DNA from 2 places in the Kinneretia sp. DJ1R-11 genome. Region 1 is predicted to be linked to the other one. Evidence: predicted binding sites of a transcription regulator. Region 1 holds the regulator's gene; the other holds the start of a gene.
What was found. Region 1 encodes FliA, which starts transcription of late flagellar genes. Its sites were predicted from a motif close to CTAAAGTTTNNNNNNNNNNNGCCGNTA; they were not measured.

Region 1 (3,410 bases):
AGATTCTGGTCGTCAATGCCGCCCAGCAAGGCGAGACCATCGAGGACGTGACCACGGCTTGGCGTGCCAAGGATTGTCACGGCTTGGTGCTGTCCAAGATCGATGAGGCCGTCAAGCTGGCCCCGGCCCTGGACACCCTGATCCGTCACAAGCTGACCGTGCTGGGCGTGACCAACGGCCAGCGCGTGCCCGAAGACTGGCACCGTCTCTCGGCCCAGGCTCTGGTGCAGCGCGCGCTGCGCAGCACGGCCGCCGGCGCCTGGCGCATGGACAGCGCCGATGTGAACCTGATTTTCGCCGGAGGGCCCGCGCTTGGCTCTTCGCACACTGCCGCCATGGGCATGTTCTGAGCCCTGACGCAGCAGCCAACCGAGACTCACCCATCATGCGCGACGCTCACAGCACCTCTTCATCCCACGCCCCGCAGGACCAGGCCCATGGCTTGCGCCGCCTGTTCGCCAGCTCGCGGGTGCGCTTCATCCCAGTCGTCAGCAACCCCCATGTGGTGGGCGGCGGCGTGCTGCTGGAAGGCTTGTGCGCGGCCTTTGCCGAGCTGGGCCTGCACACCCTGGTGGTTGATGCCGGCGAGAGCTCGCCCAAGCCCTCTGAGCTGGCCAGCGTGGACCTGGCCTCTTGCATTGAAAGCCTGTCCAAGGATGTGTCTTACCTGGCCGCCCGCGGCCTGCCGATGCGCTATATCAATGCCAACGGCTCGGCCGCCCAGTTCCTGGAAGCGGTGACCGATGCCGCTCCCTTTGCCGATGTCGTGCTGCTGCACGCCAGCGCGGCCGAACTGGCCCGCGTGGTGGCCCTGCGCGAGGTGCGCCCGGTGCTGCTGGCTGACACCGACAGCATGAGCGTCACCCATGCCTACGCCGGAATGAAGTGGTTGGCCAGCCGCGCCGGCCTGATGGTTTACAGCCTGCTGCTGGCCAGCTCGCCGCAGCTGCGCCTGTCCGACCGCATTGCCCAGCAGATCAGCTCTTGCGCCGATGGTTTCCTCGGTGCCGTGCTGCGCGACTGGGCCTGCCTGGATCCCAAGACACCGCCGACGGCACCGGTCTCGCCCGAGATCCGCCATCTGGCCCGTGAGTTGCTGCTGGCCGCCCCGCCAGGAGCCGCGCTGGAAGCCTCGGTCAACGCCAGCCCGCTGCGCCCGCCCGTGCGCATGACGGCCGCTGCCCGCCCGGCCATGGCTGCCACCTACTGATTGCCGCAGGAGCTGATGATGTATACCGCCAAAGGCCGCCTCGATAACTCCTCGCTGATCAAGCAGTACAGCCCCCTGGTGCGACGACTGGCGCATCAGATGATCGCCAAGCTGCCCGCCAATATCGAAATCGACGACCTGATCCAGGTCGGTCTGATCGGCCTGACCGATGCGCTCTCGCGCTTCGACATTGGCCAGGGTGTGCAATTCGAAACTTTTGCCACCCAGCGCATCCGCGGCGCCATGCTCGACGAGCTGCGCGGCGGCGACTGGATGAGCCGCGGCACCCGCCGCCAGCAGCGCGAGATCGAAGGCGCGGTGCGCAAGCTCGAGCAGCAGCTGGGCCGAGCGCCAGTCGAGAGCGAGATCGCCGCCGAGATGAAGATCCCGCTGGACGAATACCAGGACTTGCTTGGCAAGGTACGCGGCACCCAGCTGGTCTACCTCGAAGACATGTCGGGCGACGAGGGAGACGAGGACTTCCTCGATCGCCATGTCGCCGACCACAGCAACAACCCCATGTTGCGCCTGCAGGACCACCGCATGCGCGAGGCCCTGGTGGCGGCCATCAAGAACCTGCCCGAGCGCGAGCAGCACATGATGAGCATGTACTACGAGCACGACATGAACCTGAAAGAGATCGCGGTCGTGCTCAAGGTGACCGAATCGCGCGTCTGCCAGCTGCACAGCCAGGCCATCGCCCGCCTGCGCGTCAAGCTGCGCGATTGGTAATTCTCCGCTTCAGCGGCGCCCGTCGGACTTTGCTGCTAGCCTGCAAGGCAGCCGGGCGACTCGTGCCCAAGGGGAGGGGCCTATGTTTTTCGGAATGAAGCGGGGCACGCCGGGCGCGCCTGCAGGGGCGGACCCCAAGCCGCGATCGCCCCAGGCCGCAGCCGACGGCAGCCAGGCTCTGACCCAGCTGGTCCAGAGTCTGTCACGCTCGGTGTCCCATGTCGGGCGCGATGCCGCCGAGGTGCGCGGCGTGCTGGAAGACGCCCAAAAGGTGGTGAACACTCAGTGCGAAGCCATGGGCGCCCTGTCCGGCGAACTGGTCCAGGTGCAGCAAGCCCAGCAAGGCATCAACCAGGCCACCGAGCAAAGCCGTCACGCGGTGCTGCGGGCCCGCCAGTCCCTGGCTGGCATTGGCAACGAGGTTGGCGGAATCGTGCAGACCTTGCGCGAGGTGTCCGACGCGGCTTCAGACATCAGCAAAATCGCCCTACAAACCCGCTTGGTCGCCTTCAATGCATCGGTGGAGGCCAAACGCGCTGGCGAGGCCGGGCGCGGCTTTGGCGTCGTCGCCGATGCGGTCAAGGACCTGGCCGGCAAGGTTGACGCTTCCTCCAAGGCCATCATGGGCACTTTGTCGGCTCTTGATGCGCGCATCGAAGTGTTCAGCCGCGAGCTGCGCAGCGATGGGGGTCAGGCACACAAAAGCGCCATTCACCAAGCCTTCGCCGATGTCGAGCATGATGTCGACCGCATCGCCAGTTCAGCCCAGCAAAGCGAGCGCATCACAGCCTCACTCGGCGATCGTGCGATTGAACTGGAGCAGGAGATCCAGCAGGCCATGATCAGCCTGGACAGTGCCGCGCAGTGCAGCAATCGTTTCCTGAAGCTGTCAGAGGAGCTGATCGAGCAGATCGCGGCCTCGGGCATCAAGGTCGAGGACGCGCTGTACATCGAGGCGGCGCAGCGCGGCGCCGCACAGATTGCCGAGTTGCTGGAGCAGGCTTTGCAGAGCCGCAAGATCTCCATGCAGCAACTTTTCGATGAGCGCTATCGCCCGGTCGCCGGCAGCGAGCCGGCTCAACATTTGAGCGACTTTGTCGAACTCGCCGACCGCCTCTTTCCGGCTGTTCAGGAAGCGATGCTGCAGCTCAGCGACAAGGTGGTGTACTGCATTGCCGTGGATCGCAATGGTTATGTGGCCACCCACAACAAGAAGTACTGCCAGCCGCAGCGCCCCGGCGATGTGGTTTGGAACACGGCCAACAGCCGCTACCGGCGCATTTTCAACGACCGCACCGGCCTGGCCTCGGCCCGCAATCAGCGCCCCTTCCTGTTGCAGACCTACCGCCGCGATATGGGCGGCGGCCGCTTCGTGCTACTGAAGGAGGCCTCGGCGCCCATCACCGTGCAGGGTCGCCATTGGGGTGGCTTGCGGCTGGCCTTTGGCTTCTGAACCCTTGGCGCGCTC
Region 2 (3,410 bases), on a different contig from region 1:
CTACTTGTTCAGCATGGCCATCTGCTGGCTCACATAGCTGGACAGATTGTTCAGCTTGCCCATCTGCACATCGAGCGCGGTGTAGCGAGCGCGCAAGCGGGTTTCGGTCAGTGTGGCCTTGTCCTCCAGCTTGGAGCTCTGCAGTCCATTGCCGGTGATGCGGTCCTGCAAGCCTTTTTGCCGGGTGCTCAGGCTGCTGTCGATGCCCAGGGCCAGGTCGGCGAATTTACGCATGCGCTGGGCCAGGCCGTTGTTCTCGGCATTGCTGCTGTCAACACCCATGAACAGCTGTTTGATGCTGTCCAGGTCGGCCATGGAGGTTTCCAGCTTGGCCGTGTTGACCTTGATCGTGCCGTCGGCACTGGGGTCCAGGCCCAGGTCGGACAGGCGACTGAATTTGCCACCCAGAGTGGTGGATCCGCCGCTGACGCCGCGCAGCCCAGACTGCACGCTGAGCACCGAGCCCTCGCCCTGCAGGGCCCCAGCGGTTTTGTTGGCCTGGTCGTACTTGGTCTGGTCGCGCAGCAAGCTGGCCACCGAGTTGTAGGCAGTGCTGAAGTCATTGATGGCCTTCTTGATGGCCTCTTTGTCCGACGCGATATTCAGCGTGACTTCGCTCGTGGTGGTCTTGAGCAGGTTGATGGTCAAGCCGTCAATGGACTCCTTGAGCGTGTTGGTCTCGGACTCGATATCCAGACCATTGAGCTTGGCCAGAGCATTGCCGGCTGCCTGGTTCTGTGTGGTTTTGGACAGCTCAGGGCTGCGCGGGTCGAAGGACAGCGCATCCAGGCCCTGGCCGTCGAGCAGTCCGTCACCGTCGACCACGGCGACGCGGAAGCCGTTGCTGACCCCGGTTTCGGTGGAGCGCATCACCAGGCGCGAGCCACCTTGGTCGGTGACGATGGAAGCCTGTACGCCGGCTTTGGCGGCATTGATCTTGTCGCGAATCTGGGCAAGCGAATTGCTGCCGTCGCTGATGTCGATGCTGATGGCGCTGGCACCGGCCTTGGGGTCGAAGCCGGTTTGGTCGGCATTCCAAGTGCCGAGCTCGATGGTCAAGGTGCCCTGACCGATCGGCCCGGTGCTCGGTTGGTAGCTGGTGGACACGGACTGGGCAGTGGCCAAGCGGCTGACCGACACTGAAACTTTGCCGGCCGCAGCGCCGCTGCCCGGTGTCACTGTGATGCTGTTGCTGTCGCTGGACGTGCCCAGGCCGGCCCCCCAGGTTTCAGGGTTGGTCAGCTTGGCGGCCGCGTCGCGCAGAGCCGACAAGCTGCTTTGCACCTTGCCATAGGCCGAGAGCTGGGTCTTCAGCCCATCGGTGGCGGTCTTGAGCGTGCTGATCGGTTGGCGTTCCACTGCAACCAGCTTGGTGATCAAGGACTCGATGTCGAGGCCGCTGCCAATGCCGGCGGAGGTGATGGCTGCCATGATGGGGCTCCCTGTGGCTTGCGATGGTTCCGCGACCGTGTCTTGTTCTCAAAGCGGCGAAGGTTCGCGGGGGCTAGACAAAAAGGCCGATACGCAAAGGCGGTATCGGCCGGTTGTTCCTGGACTTGAGTGCTGAATTGACGCCCGCGGAGCTGGCCTCAGGGCCGGCCGCGGATGGATCAACCGCCGCGCAGCAAGCTCAGCACCTGCTGCGGCAACTGGTTGGCCTGGGCCACCATCGCATTGCCGGCCTGTTGCAGGATCTGAGTGCGGCTGAGGTTGGAGGTTTCTGCCGCATAGTCAGCATCCATGATGCGGCTGCGCGCTGCGCTCTGGTTCTCCACCGAGACCTGCAGATTGGAGATCACCGCTTCGAAACGATTCTGCGAGGCACCCAAGGTCGCGCGCTGGCTGCTGACCGTGTTCAGCGCGGTGTCGATGTCATCGATGATGATCTTGAGGTCGGCGGTGGTCGAGGCATTGCCGATGACGGCGGCGGTCACTGCCGTGATGGTCGGGTCCGCGGTCATGTCGGAGGTGGTCACCGTGATGGTGTCTTCCGCGCCGGTGTTGGGGCCAACCTGGAATTCCTGCGGCGTGACCGCGTCGGCGCCGAGAATCTTTTTGCCGTTGAAGGTGGTGCCGGCCAGCACGCGCCCAATTTCCAAGGCCAATTCACCGAATTCCTTGCCGATGGAATCGAGGTCGGTGGTGGTGTTGGTGGCGTTGCGGGACTGAACGGACAGTTCTCGCATGCGTTGCAAGGTGTCGCCCACTTTGGACAAGGCGCCTTCAGCCGTCTGCGCCAGCGAGATGCCGTCATTGGCATTGCGGATGGCGACGTTCATGCCTCGGACCTGGGCATGCATGCGCTCGGCGATGGCCAGGCCCGCGGCGTCGTCCTTGGCGGAGTTGACTCGCATACCCGAGGATAGTCGCTGCATGGACACGGCCAATGAGCCCTGCGACATATTCAGATTGCGCTGCGCATTCAGCGAGGCAATGTTTGTGTTGATGGTTTGCGGCATTTGAGAACTCCTACAGAATCCGGCAACTCCCGGCCAGGCCGGCGTGTCATTCGGGTTGGCTTCAAGCCTGAACTTGATGCTGTCCCGGCAACTCGCCCGGTCTGATCAAGCTGGCCGTCATGGCGTTGGGGTCAGCTTGGGTCCGGACGTCGGGTGATGCAAAAAATGTCTCATCCCGATGTGCAAATTCTTGAGCAGTCTCTGGCCTCCTGAAAGCAGGAATAGGGGGCAAAACCACGCCCATAAAAAAGCTCCGCGCCCGGGGCTAGCCCGGGGCGGAGCGAAGTTCAGATGGAGTTTGTAGGGCCTGGGGCTTCAGCCACCGCGCAGCAGAGACAGCACTTGCTGGGGCATCTGATTGGCCTGCGAAACCATGGCCGTGCCCGCTTGCTGCAGGATCTGGGCTCGGCTCAGATTGGCGGTTTCCGAGGCGTAGTCCGCATCCATGATGCGGCTGCGTGACGCGCTCTGGTTTTCCACCGACACCATCAGATTGGATATCACGGCCTCGAAGCGGTTCTGGGCTGCACCCAGGGTGGCGCGCGTCGAGCTGACCGTGTTGATGGCCGTGTCGATTTGGTCGATCGTGGTCTTCAGGTCGGCCACCGTCTTGGTGTTGTCAATCGCGTCGTTGGTCACCGCCGTGATGTCGGCATCAGCGGTGAGATCGGTGGTGGTCACCGTGACGATGTCATTGGCCGTGGTGTTGGCGCCGATCTGGAAATCCTTGGCGCCCGCGCCACCACCCAAGATGGCCGTGCCGTTGAAGGTGGTGCCGGCCAGCACGCGTTGGATTTCAGCGCCGAGTTCCTTGAACTCCTTGCCGATCGAGTCCAGGTCGGTGGTGGTGTTGGTGGCATTGCGAGCCTGCACGCCCAGTTCACGCATGCGTTGCAGCGAATCGCCCACTTTCGACAAAGCGCCTTCAGCGGTCTGGGCCAAGGAAATGCC

Region 2: a site for FliA is predicted at 1,535-1,561, ahead of fliD (flagellar filament capping protein FliD). Genes of this name have one in related genera too.

What each region holds. Positions count from the first base shown of each region.
Region 1 covers NZ_JAJIRR010000006.1:266,268-269,677, reverse strand. The annotation lists gene flhF (flagellar biosynthesis GTPase FlhF) at 1-350, shown strand, start outside; gene LNV23_RS12920 (MinD/ParA family ATP-binding protein) at 386-1,210, shown strand; gene LNV23_RS12915 (RNA polymerase sigma factor FliA) at 1,229-1,942, shown strand; gene LNV23_RS12910 (methyl-accepting chemotaxis protein) at 2,025-3,395, shown strand.
Region 2 covers NZ_JAJIRR010000020.1:2,938-6,347, reverse strand. The annotation lists gene fliD (flagellar filament capping protein FliD) at 1-1,431, opposite strand; gene LNV23_RS22645 (flagellin N-terminal helical domain-containing protein) at 1,611-2,459, opposite strand; gene LNV23_RS22640 (flagellin N-terminal helical domain-containing protein) at 2,775-3,410, opposite strand, start outside.